2 regions of the Xanthomonas hawaiiensis genome follow, and region 2 is predicted to be linked to the other one. Evidence: riboswitches for the same ligand, from Rfam matches in the RefSeq annotation. Region 2 holds a riboswitch; the other holds the start of a gene.

What was found. A riboswitch is a leader RNA that binds a small molecule or an ion and turns the genes downstream of it on or off. The one in region 2 is predicted to bind cobalamin.
Region 1: it holds a riboswitch for cobalamin, as region 2 does, so the genes downstream of both, btuB (TonB-dependent vitamin B12 receptor) here and PG878_RS19800 (ribonucleoside-diphosphate reductase subunit alpha) in region 2, are expected to answer to the same signal.

Annotation. Positions count from the first base shown of each region.
Region 1 is NZ_CP115873.1:4,244,664-4,250,422, forward strand. It holds gene bioD (dethiobiotin synthase) at 1-474, opposite strand, end outside; gene PG878_RS18020 (GAF domain-containing protein) at 591-1,073, shown strand; gene PG878_RS18025 (TfoX/Sxy family protein) at 1,070-1,498, shown strand; cobalamin riboswitch at 1,726-1,942, shown strand; gene btuB (TonB-dependent vitamin B12 receptor) at 2,057-3,937, shown strand; gene PG878_RS18035 (IS110 family transposase) at 4,284-5,207, shown strand; gene gph (phosphoglycolate phosphatase) at 5,574-5,759, opposite strand, start outside.
Region 2 is NZ_CP115873.1:4,627,102-4,632,860, reverse strand. It holds gene PG878_RS19815 (ATP-binding protein) at 1-1,165, opposite strand, end outside; gene ompR (osmolarity response regulator transcription factor OmpR) at 1,162-1,896, opposite strand; gene PG878_RS19805 (hypothetical protein) at 2,070-2,597, shown strand; cobalamin riboswitch at 2,786-3,004, shown strand; gene PG878_RS19800 (ribonucleoside-diphosphate reductase subunit alpha) at 3,186-5,600, shown strand; gene PG878_RS19795 (ribonucleotide-diphosphate reductase subunit beta) at 5,708-5,759, shown strand, end outside.

The DNA.
Region 1 (5,759 bases), 380 kb from region 2:
CCGCGCATGGTTGAGGCAGCCCAGGCGCAGGCCGACCACCAGCACCACCGGCAGTCCCAGCGTCCGCGCCAGATCGGCCTGATCCAGCGTCGCCGACAGCGGCGCCGCCCAGCCGCCCACGCCTTCCACCACCACCACGTCGGCCTGTGCGCGCAGGCGCGCGAACGCGGCGGCGATCGGCGCCAGTTCCAGTTCCACGCCGGCATCGGCGGCGGCCAGTTCCGGCGCCAGCGGCAGCGGCAGCGCGTAGGGATTGAGATCGGCGTAGGCCGGACGCGGCGCGCTGGCGTCCTGCAGGGCCAGCGCGTCCTCGTTGCGCCAGCCGTCGGCGTCGCGGCTGCACCCGCTGGCGACCGGCTTCATGCCCACCGCGCGTTGGCCGCGCGCGCGCAAGGCATGCAGCAGCGCGGTGCTGGCGATGGTCTTGCCGATGCCGGTGTCGGTGCCGGTGACGTAGAAGGCGGGAACAGCCATGCGAAACCCTGTCGGTTGGCCGGCGGGACGCGCGGCGGCGCGCAGGATAGCCGGGCGCGCCGCGCGCGTCAGCCGCCGCGGTGCCGACGGACGCAACGCGCTGCTAGACTCGCGCGATGTTCGCCTCGTCCTCGCTCACCGGCAGCAAGCCGGAACAGTACGCCCAGTTGCTCGACCAGGCCCGTGCCCTGGTCGCCGGGGAGCCCGACCGCATCGCCAACGCCGCCAACCTGGCCGCGCTGGTGTATCACGCGCTGCCGCGGCTGAACTGGGTCGGTTTCTACCTCTACGACGGCAAGGAACTGGTGGTCGGCCCGTTCCAGGGCCTGCCCGCCTGCGTGCGCATTCCGCTGCACAAGGGCGTGTGCGGCGCGGCCGCCAGCAGCGGCCAGACCCAGCGCATCGACGACGTGGAGGCGTTCCCCGGGCACATCGCCTGCGATTCCGCCTCGCGCTCGGAACTGGTGGTGCCGCTGCTGCGCGACAGCGCGCTGGTCGGCGTGTTCGACCTGGACAGCCCCGACCTGGCCCGCTTCGACGCCGACGACCAGCGCGGCCTGGAAGCGATCGCCCAGGTCTTCGTCGACAGCCTGCGATGAGCACCGCCAAGCTGCGCAACATCGGCCCCAAGAGCGCGGCCTGGCTGCGCCAGGTCGGCGTGCGCACGCAGCAGGACCTGGAGGCGGCCGGCGCGGTCGGCGCCTTCGTCAAGGTCAAGCGCGCCGGCTTCAAGCCCAGCCTCAACCTGCTGTATTCGCTGGAAGGCGCGCTCAGCGGCTGCCACTGGCAGGAACTGTCCGAGGCGCGGCGCGCGCAGTTGCTGGGCGAGCTGGAGACCGCGACGGCGGCGCTGCCGGCGCAGCGCGGCCTGCCGGTCGCCGGGCCGGTGGCGACCACCCATTTCGACCGCGACGACACGCGCGGCGACGATGACGCCGACGGCGCCTACGCGCCCGACACGCACGACACGCCGATGGGCGACCATCACGGCGGCGACGACGGCCACGGTACCCACGCCGACTAGGGCGTGTCCTCCATCCCTGAGCGTGCCGCGCCGTGATGGCGCGTACCTGGGACAAGGGGAAAACGTCAGTTCACGCCCGAGCGATCACGCGGCCACGGGCGCACTCGATCGCGCCCTTCGGGCTGGCTCTGGCAGGCGCGGCTCTGGCGGCATGCCTGCCAGAGCCAACGCGGCGTACTCGGGAGTCGATGAAACGCCCCAAGCCGCGTAGCCAGCGGCGATCGCGTACAATCGCGCCGCTTCAAGGTGACCCGCCGGCTCCGGCCAGCGGGTTGAAACGGGAAGCCGGTGCGTCTTGCGACAAGGCCGGCGCTGCCCCCGCAACGGTAAGCGATCCGCGCTGACGACCTGCGCCACTGTGCCTCGGCATGGGAAGGCGTCGCAGCCGGGAGGTCCGCCTCCCCGATCGCCAGCCCGGAGACCGGCCTTGCAGTTCACTGGTTGCGATGCGGAGGGCGTCGCGGCGTGCCGCGCCGCGTCCGGCGCCGTCCGCTTGCACCTTCCGTTCGTGACTCCCTCGCCGTCACAGCGCGCAGCCGCGCGCCGGAGTTGCCACCCATGTCGTCCCGCCTGCTTTCGGTCGCGATCGCGTCCGTCCTGTCCCTGCCCGCGCTGGCCCACGCCGCCGACGCCGCCGACGCCGCCACCGACCTCGACCAGGTCCTGGTCACCGCCACCCGCACCCAGATCTCGGTGGAGGACAGCGTGGTCCCGGCGCAGGTCATCGACCGCGCGGAGATCGAGCGCAGCCAGGCCACGTCGCTGGCGCAGCTGCTGCAGGGCCGCGCCGGCATCGGCATCTCCAACCAGGGCGGCCTGGGCAAGCTGACCACGCTGAGCCTGCGCGGCAGCGAATCGGACCACGTGCTGGTGCTGGTGGACGGCGTGCGCATCGGCTCGGCCAGCGCCGGCCTGGCCGCGTTCCAGGACCTGCCGCTGAGCCAGATCGAGCGCATCGAGATCGTGCGCGGCCCGCGTTCGAGCCTGTACGGCTCCGACGCGATCGGCGGCGTCATCCAGATCTTCACCCGCCGCGGCGGCCAGGGCTTCCAGCAGAACCTGAGCCTGGGCGGCGGCAGCCACGGCCTACGCGAGGCCGGCGCCGGCTTCAGCAACCGCGGCGAACGTGGCTGGCTGGCCGTGCAGGGCGGCTACCAGAAGACCGACGGCATCAATGCCTGCAACGGCTCGGCCACGCTGTTCGCCGGCTGCTTCGTCGACCAGCCCGACCGCGACGGCTACCGCAACGTCTCGCTGAGCGCGCGCGGCGGCTACGCGCTGACCGACACGCTGCGCATCGAAGGCCAGGCGCTGAACATCGACAGCCGCAACGAATACGACGGCGATCCGCTGTTCGCCGGCAACGAGGCCGACAACACCCAGCAGGTGTTCGGCGGCAAGCTCGACTGGACCCCGTCCGATCGCCTGCACCTGGCCGCGCAGCTCGGCCGCAACGTCGACGACGCCGACAGCTACTACCGTGCCCCCGGCGCGCGCACCCGCAACTTCGTCAGCACCTTCGACAGCCGCCGCGACACCGCCGCGCTGCAGGGCGACATCACCCTGGCCGAAGGCCACCTGCTCAGCGTCGGCAGCGACTGGCAACGCGAGCACGTCGCCAGCACCACCGCTTTCGACGTCGACAGCCGCGACAACACCGGCGCGTTCGCCGAGTACCAGGGCCGCTTCGGCGCGCAGCAGGTGCAGGCCAGCGTGCGCAGCGACGACAACGAGCAGTTCGGCGAGCACACCACCGGCAGCCTCGGCTGGGGCCTGGCGCTGGCGCATGGCCTCAAGCTCACCGCCAGCGTCGGCACCGGCTTCAAGGCGCCGACCTTCAACGACCTGTACTACCCGTTCGCCGGCAATCCGGAGTTGAAGCCGGAGCGTTCCAAGAGCGGCAACCTGGGCGTGGCGCAGTACGCCGACAGCTGGAACTGGACCTTCAACGCCTACGAGACCCGGGTCAAGGACCTGATCTCCTACGACGCGGTCAGCTTCCTGCCGGTCAACGTGGACGAAGCGCGCATCCGCGGCGCCGAACTGACCGGCTATGCGCTGCTGGCCGGCTGGGAACTGTCGGCACAGTTGAGCCACACCGACCCGCGCAACCGCAGCGACGGCGACAACCGCGACAACTGGCTGGCGCGCCGCGCGCAGAACACCGCGCGCCTGGACGTGGACCGCGGCATCGGCCCGGTCAAGCTCGGCGTCACCGTCTTCGGCAGCGGCCACCGCTTCGACGACGCGGCCAACCGCGTGCGCCTGGCCGGCTACGGCACCGTCGACCTGCGCGCGGAATACGCGTTCACCCCGGACTGGACGCTGCAGGCCAAGGCCAGCAACGTGTTCGATCGCGACTACCAGACGGTGAACTGGTACAACCAGCCGGGCCGCGAATACGCGCTGACCCTGCGCTACGCGCCGGCGGCGCGCTGAGCCGGCGCCCCGCGCTGCGCCGGCGGGCGTGGCGCGGGGCAACAGCGCGGCCACAACACGCGTCTTTTTCGTAGGAGCGGCTTCAGCCGCGACGGGCTTTATCGGTAACGCCCATCGCGGCTGAAGCCGCTTGTGTCAAATGAGGGTCTATCGTTGCAGGTGAGAGCGGAGTGCGGCAGGCCGTTTAGCCGCAGTGCCAGCAAGCACGAGTAGGAGTCAGCGCCGCCGCACCCCGTATCTCCTGCCTCATCAGCCCGAACAGTTGCCCGAGTCGCGAGCTCGAACTCCACAAGCATGGGCGTCGGCAGGAGTGCTCTCGTGCCTGAGTCTACTGCGGAGAACGTCTATGCGACGCTATGTCGGGATCGATGTATCCAAGGCCGAACTGGTCATTCATGTCCTGCCGGACGAGCAGACCTGGACCCAAGCCAATACGCCACAGGGGCAGCGTGCGCTGGCCCAACGCCTGGCCGAGCTGGGCTGCGAGCGGATCGTGCTGGAAGCCAGTGGCGGCTACGAACATGCCGTGCTGCAGGTGCTCCGAGAGGCGGACCTGCCGGCAGTGCGGATGGCCGCTGATCGTCCGCGCAAGCTAGCCCAGGCCTTGGGCCTGCATGCCAAAACCGATGTCCTGGACGCGCGCCTGCTGGCCATCGCCGCCCAGCACATCCCGACCACCCCCACGCCCGTGGTGCCCGGGCACCAGCAGTCTCTTCGCGAACTGCTGGACCTGCGTGCCACCCTGGTGGGCCAGCGCGATGCCCATCGGCGGCGCCTGGAGCACATCACCCGCCCTGAGGTGCAACGCCACTGCCGAGAGGTGATCGCCCTGCTGAACCAGCAGATCCAGACGTTGACGCAGGAGATCGGGCAGCAGGGCAAGACCTGCTCGAGCCTCCCTAAGGTGCCTGGGCTCGGCACGATCCTGCGCGCGGTTCTGGCCGCGCGGTTGCCAGAGCTGGGCACGCTGCCGCCACGCAAGCTCGCTGCCCTGGTCGGGCTGGCCCCGTTCAATCACGACAGCGGCTGCTGGAAAGGCCAACGCCGCATCAAAGGCGGACGTGCCGACGTGCGGCGCGTGCTGTACATGGCCACCTGGGCCAGCATCCGCGCCGAATCCCCCTTGGCCAACACTTACGCGCGCATGCGCGCAGGCGGCAAACCGGCCAAGGTCGCCATCGTCGCCTGCATGCACAAGTTCCTGCGCTGGCTCAACGCCATCGCGCGCGATCAGGCCCCGTACGCTCCTCCTGCCATCGCAGGTGCATGACAGTTGACTCCTACGAAAGGCGGCATGTGCGACCGCGTCGGATGTAGATGCGCGCATTCTCAACGCAGGCGTGCGCGACGCATCGCGCAATTGGTCGCTCGCGATCAGGGCCGCTGGCAGCCGAACGCAAACAGCCGTCCTCGTACTCATGCATGGCGGCACGAACCTGACAGTTCGGCGCCCGCTACGCTCCCGGACCCTCACCCCAACCCCTCTCCCGAGGGGAGAGGGGCTTGCTGCGTCATGGGCTGTAGGAGCGGCTTCAGCCGCGACGGGCGTTCGCGGGAAAGCCTGTCGCGGCTGAAGCGGCGCCTACACCATATCTCCAGATCTTCGCGCTGCACCGAGGCGCTACGCGGCATCGCGTCAACGCAGCTGCAGCAACTCGCGCAGGTCGTCCATCAGCAGCACCACGTCGGCCGTGGCCAGATCCAGGTCGCGCGGATAGCCGTAGCGCACCAGCGCCACCGGCATGCCGGCGGCGTGGCCGGCCTGCAGATCGGTCCCCGAATCGCCGACCATCAGGCAGCGCACCGGCGGCTGCGCGAACTG
Region 2 (5,759 bases):
GGCCCAGTCCGCTGCCGCCATGGCCGCCGTGCACGAACGGCTGCAGTGCGCGCGCCGCCAGCGCCGGGTCCAGGCCGGGGCCGTGGTCGCGCACCTCGATGCGCCAGCCATCGCCGCCGTCGCCGTGCAGGCGCAGCTGGAACGGCGCGGCGCCGTGCCGTTCGGCGTTGCCGATGAGGTTGCCGAGCGCACGCTGCAGCGCCAATGGCCGCCCGTGCAGCGGCGCCTGCGCGGGCAGGACGGCCTCCCAGCCGGGCTGCGCCGCGCCCAGCGCCTGCCGGCAGAGGTCGGCCAGGTCCAGGGCCACGGCGGGTTCGTCGCGGCCGTCGCGGGCGTAGGCGATGAACTGCGCCAGGATCGCGTCGATCTCGCCGATGTCCCGCTCCATGCCCTCGCGCAGTTCCGGCTCCACCTGCGGCAGCAGCGCCAGCGCGTACTGCAGCCGGGTCAGCGGGGTGCGCAGGTCGTGGGAGATGCCGGCCAGCAGCAGCGCACGCTCGGCCGCGGCGTGGCGCACGTCGGCGCTGGCCTCGGTGAGCGCCTGCGCCAGCGCGGCGACTTCGCGCGGGCCGCCGCTGGCGATCGGTGCGGCCTGTTCGCCGCGCACCAGGTGCGGCGCGGCCTGCGCCAGTTGCCGCAGCGGCCGCACCAGGCGCCGCGCGACCAGCGCAGCGGCGAGCCAGACCAGCAGCGTGCAGCCGGCCAGCATCGCCACCGAGAATCGCCGCAGGCCGTGCCCGCGCGGCTGGCTGGAGAACGCGATCCACAGCGGCGTGGGCGTGGCCAACTGCAGCCACAGGGTGCCGTCGGCGTCGCGCCGCAACGCGCGCCCGGGGCCGAGCTGGTCGGCTGCGCGGCGCTGCACGGCGTCGACCAGCGGGCCGGCGGCATTGGCGGTGGGCGGCGCGCTGCGCAGTTGCAGCCCGGCCTCGCGCAACGCCGGCGCCAGCGCTGCGGCGGCCGGCGAGCGCTGCAGCGCCTCGGCGACATTGGCGAAGCCGTGCAGCACGCGCAGTTGCTGCTGCGCTGCCGGCCGCAGTGCCAGTTCGCGGCCGAGCAGCAGTGCCAGCAGGCCGGCGCCGGCCAGCACCAGGGCGATCACCAGCGCCAGTTGCCCGAACAGGCTGCGCGGCCAGCCGCTGGCGCGAGAGGCAGGTGCGCTCACGCTTGCGGCTCCGGCGGCACGTACACATAGCCCACGCCCCACACCGTCTGGATCAGCCGCGGCGTGCGCACGTCGTCTTCCAGCAGCTTGCGCAGCCGCGCGACGATCACGTCGATGCTGCGGCCCAGCGGCTCGTGTTCGCGGCCGTGCGCCAGGCTGGACAGGCGGTCGCGGCTCAGCGGCTGCTGCGGGTGCCGCAGCAGCACCGACAGCACCGCGAACTCGGCGGTGGTCAGCTTCAGCGGTTCGCCGTCGCGACGCAGTTCGCGCCGTCCCAGGTGCAGGCGGAAACGGCCGAAGCCGATCTCGCCGCCGTCCGGCTGCGGCGCGCCGGCACCGCCCGGGCGGGTACGGCGCAGCACCGCGCGGATCCGCGCCAGCAGCTCGCGCGGGTTGACCGGCTTGGGCAGGTAGTCGTCGGCGCCGATCTCCAGGCCGACGATGCGGTCGATCTCATCGCCCTTGGCGGTCAGCATCACGATCGGGGTGGCGTCGCCCTGGCCGCGCAGGCGACGGCAGATCTCCAGGCCGTTCTCGCCGGGCAGCATCAGGTCCAGCACCACCAGATCGTAATGGCCGCGCGCCAGCGCCTGCTGCAGGTGCACGCCGTCGGCCACCGCCTTGACCGCGAAGCCCTGGCTCTCCAGGTAGCGGCACAGCAGGGCGCGCAGGCGGTCGTCGTCGTCGACCAGCAGCAGGCGGGGAGTGGGCGCGGCATCGTGCATGGACATCACTATCGGCTGCGCCGCGGCCTGGCGGCAACGGCGATGGCGGCGCATCTGTAAGCGGATGTTTCCGCCGCGGCTTGCGGCAACATTTGCTGGCCGATGCGGCGCCCCGCGCGCCGGCGCCACGACTACGGTGGTGCCTGGCAGCACGCCCGCTGCCGTCACCGGAGAACGCCATGTCGCTGTCCCCTCGCACCACCTCCTTGCTGCTGGCGCTGGCCGCCAGCGTCCTCGCCGCGCCCGTCGCCCAGGCACGCGAGCACACCCGCACGCGCACCGCCGGCGGCACCGAGGGCACCCGCCACGCCGCCGTGCAGGCCAGCGCCAGCGGCGCCCACGGCAGCGTGCAGCGCGCCCGCCAATGGCAGGCCGACGGCCAGGGCAATGCCAGCGCGAGCAGCGCGGCCACCCGCACGACGGCCGCCGGCGGCAGCGCCACGCGCCAGGGCAGCAGCGAGCGCAACGCCGACGGCAGCGCCAGCCGCCAGGGCAGTGCCAGTGTGCGGCGCGCCGACGGCGCCAGTGCCAGCAGCAGCGGCAGCCTGGCCCGCGCCGCCGACGGCACGCTCAGCGGCAGCCGCCAGAGCAGCGTCGACGGCGCACAGGGCAGTTACCAGGGCAGCACCAGCGTGCAGGACGGCGGTGTCGTCCACACCGGCACCTGCACCGACGCCAGCGGCGCGGTGGTGCCATGCCGGCCATAGGCGAGGCAGCCGTGTCGGGGGCCGTCTGGGGACTCCAACGCCCCTGTCCGCGGCCGGCTTCACGGCCCCGTCACGGCCGCGAACGGTCGCCGCGGCGGGACCGGAATCGGCCGTCGTCGGCAAACCATTGCCAGGCTTAGGTTTTCGTCATTCCACCCATATTTAGCGTTGACGTCGTCGACCGACCACACTATCTTGGGGTGGTCGGTTCCGGCGGCCCCAAGCCGCGGGATCAAAAGGGAAGCCGGTGCGGCGTGCCAACGCCAATTCCGGCGCTGCCCCGCAGCGGTAATTGGGAACGAACCCGTCATCCGCACTGAGGCGCCCGCCTTGGGAAGCGACGGGCTAGGAACCGGCCACGGCCGTTGCCCATCAGCCCGAAGACCTGCCGACAGCCGCGCGAAGCACACCGCGCGGCGCCGACCGCGCGCTCTCCGGGGGGAGAGGGTCGGTGCAGCGTTGACCGCCCGCAGGCCCGGTGCCTGCGCCGTTTGCAGTCTTCGCGACACCGCCTGCCCACCTGCGAACCCGGTCGGACCGCTGCCTGCGAGGGTCGGGCGGCCGCGTGCACCACGCTTGGAGACCTTCATGAGCCAGACCCACAGCCTGCCGGCCACCGCGTCCGTCGACGCCGCCGTCGACCCCACGACCGCTGCCGCCACTGCCCAGCCGGAGCCGACGGCCAGCAGCGAGCCGAGCAACGACCAGCGCGCCGTGACCTGGATCGTCAAGGACGGCGGCAACCGCCGCATGGCCTTCGACCGCTCGCGCCTGCAGCGCACCCTGGACCGGATCCACGCCGAGTTCCCGCAACTGGACGTGAGCGACTACGAGCGCAAGGCCTTCGCCTTCATCGAGAAGAAGGAAAGCCTGTCGGCCGACGACATGGTCGACTACCTGATCCGCGAGGCCGAGTCGCGCGTGGACATCGCCACGCCGGAGTGGGAGTACTTCGCCGCGCGCCTGTACCTGGACCGCCTGTACAAGCGCGCCAGCAAGAACCGTTTCTACGATGCCGGCGAGAAGTACGGCTCCTACGTCGGCCTGCAGGAAAGCCTGGCCGACCGCGGCGTGTACTCGATCGACATCCTCAAGAACTATTCCAAGGACGAACTGGCCGAAGCCGGCCGCATGATCGATCCGGAGCGCGACAAGCTGTTCGCCTACAACGGCCTCTACCTGCTGGCCACGCGCTACCTGGCCACCGACAACTCGCGCAAGGTCTACGAACTGCCGCAGGAGCGCTGGCTGACCATCGCCCTGTACCTGATGCAGGACGAGAAGCCGCGCGAGCGCCGCATGCAGCTGGTCGGCGAGGCCTACTGGGCGCTGTCCAACCTGTACATGACCGTGGCCACGCCGACCCTGGCCAACGCCGGCAAGATCGGCGGGCAGCTGTCGAGCTGTTTCATCGACACCGTCGACGACAGCCTGCAGGGCATCTACGACTCCAACACCGACGTGGCGCGCGTGTCCAAGCACGGCGGCGGCGTCGGCGCCTACCTGGGCTACGTGCGTTCGTCCGGCTCGGCGATCCGCGGGGTCAAGAACTCCAGCGGCGGCGTGGTGCCGTGGATCAAGCAGCTCAACAACACCGCCGTGTCGGTGGACCAGCTCGGCCAGCGCAAGGGCGCCATCGCCGTGTACCTGGACATCTGGCACCGCGACATCGAGGCGTTCCTGGATCTGCGCCTGAACAACGGCGACCAGCGCCTGCGCGCGCACGACGTGTTCACCGCGGTGTGCGTGCCGGACATCTTCATGGAAGCGGTGGAGCGCCGCGGCGAGTGGTACCTGTTCGACCCGCACGAGGTGAAGGAGGTCAAGGGCTGGTACCTGCAGGACTTCTTCGACGAGAAGCGCGGCGAAGGCAGCTTCCGCGCGCGTTACGAGGAAGTGGTGGCCGACGAGCGCATCGGCCGCAAGGTGGTCAAGGCCATCGACATGTTCAAGCGGATCATGGTCAGCCAGCTGGAGACCGGCAACCCGTTCATGTTCTATCGCGACGAAGTCAATCGCATGAACCCGAACAAGCACCAGGGCATGGTCTATTCCAGCAACCTGTGCACCGAGATCCTGCAGAACATGAGCCCGACGCGGGTCATCCAGGAGATGATCAGCGGCGACCAGATCGTCACCACCAAGCAGGCCGGCGACTTCGTCGTGTGCAACCTGTCCTCGGTGAACCTGGGCCGCGCGGTCACCGCGCAGCCGGACCTGCTGTCGCCGGACATCCTGGAGCGGCTGATCCGCGTGCAGGTGCGCATGCTCGACAACGTCATCGACCTCAACGAGCTGCCGGTGCCGCAGGCCACCATCACCAACCAGAAGTACCGCGCGATCGGCCTGGGCACCTTCGGCTGGCACCACCTGCTGGCGCAGAAGGGCATCGACTGGAATTCGCCGGATGCCGAGGCGTACAGCGACTCGCTGTACGAGCGCATCAACTACCTGACCATCCAGGCGAGCCTGGCGCTGGCCAAGGAGAAGGGCGCGTACAAGGTGTTCAAGGGCAGCGACTGGCAGAACGGCGAATACTTCACCAAGCGCGGCTACGACAGCGCCGAGTGGCAGGAACTGGCCGCGCAGGTGAGCGTGCACGGCGTACGCAACGCCTGGATGGTGGCGGTGGCGCCGAACATGAGCACCGCGCAGATCGCCGGCTCCACCGCCTCGATCGACCCGATCTACAGCGCGTTCTACTACGAAGAGAAGAAGGACTTCCGCCGTCCGGTGGTGGCACCGGGGCTGACCGTGGACACCTATCCGTATTACGAGAAGGGCGCCTACAAGGTCGACCAGTTCGCCAGCGTGCGCCAGAACGCGCGCCGCCAGCGCCACGTCGACCAGTCGATCAGCTTCAACTTCTACGTGCCCAGCGGCATCCGCGCCAGCACCCTGCTGGACCTGCACATGACCGCGTGGAAGGAAGGCCTGAAGACCACCTACTACGTGCGTTCCAACGACATCGACATCAGCGAGTGCGAGTGGTGCTCGAGCTGATCGTCGGCGTCTGACGCCCGCACCGCGCGGCAGGCGTGTCCTGCCGCGCGCGTTCCGTATTCCCGCGCCGATCGTCGGCGCCGTTCACCGACTACCGAAGCACATCCATGGCCATCGCGCTCGACCGCATCAAGATCCTCGAACCGCTGCACCCCAACC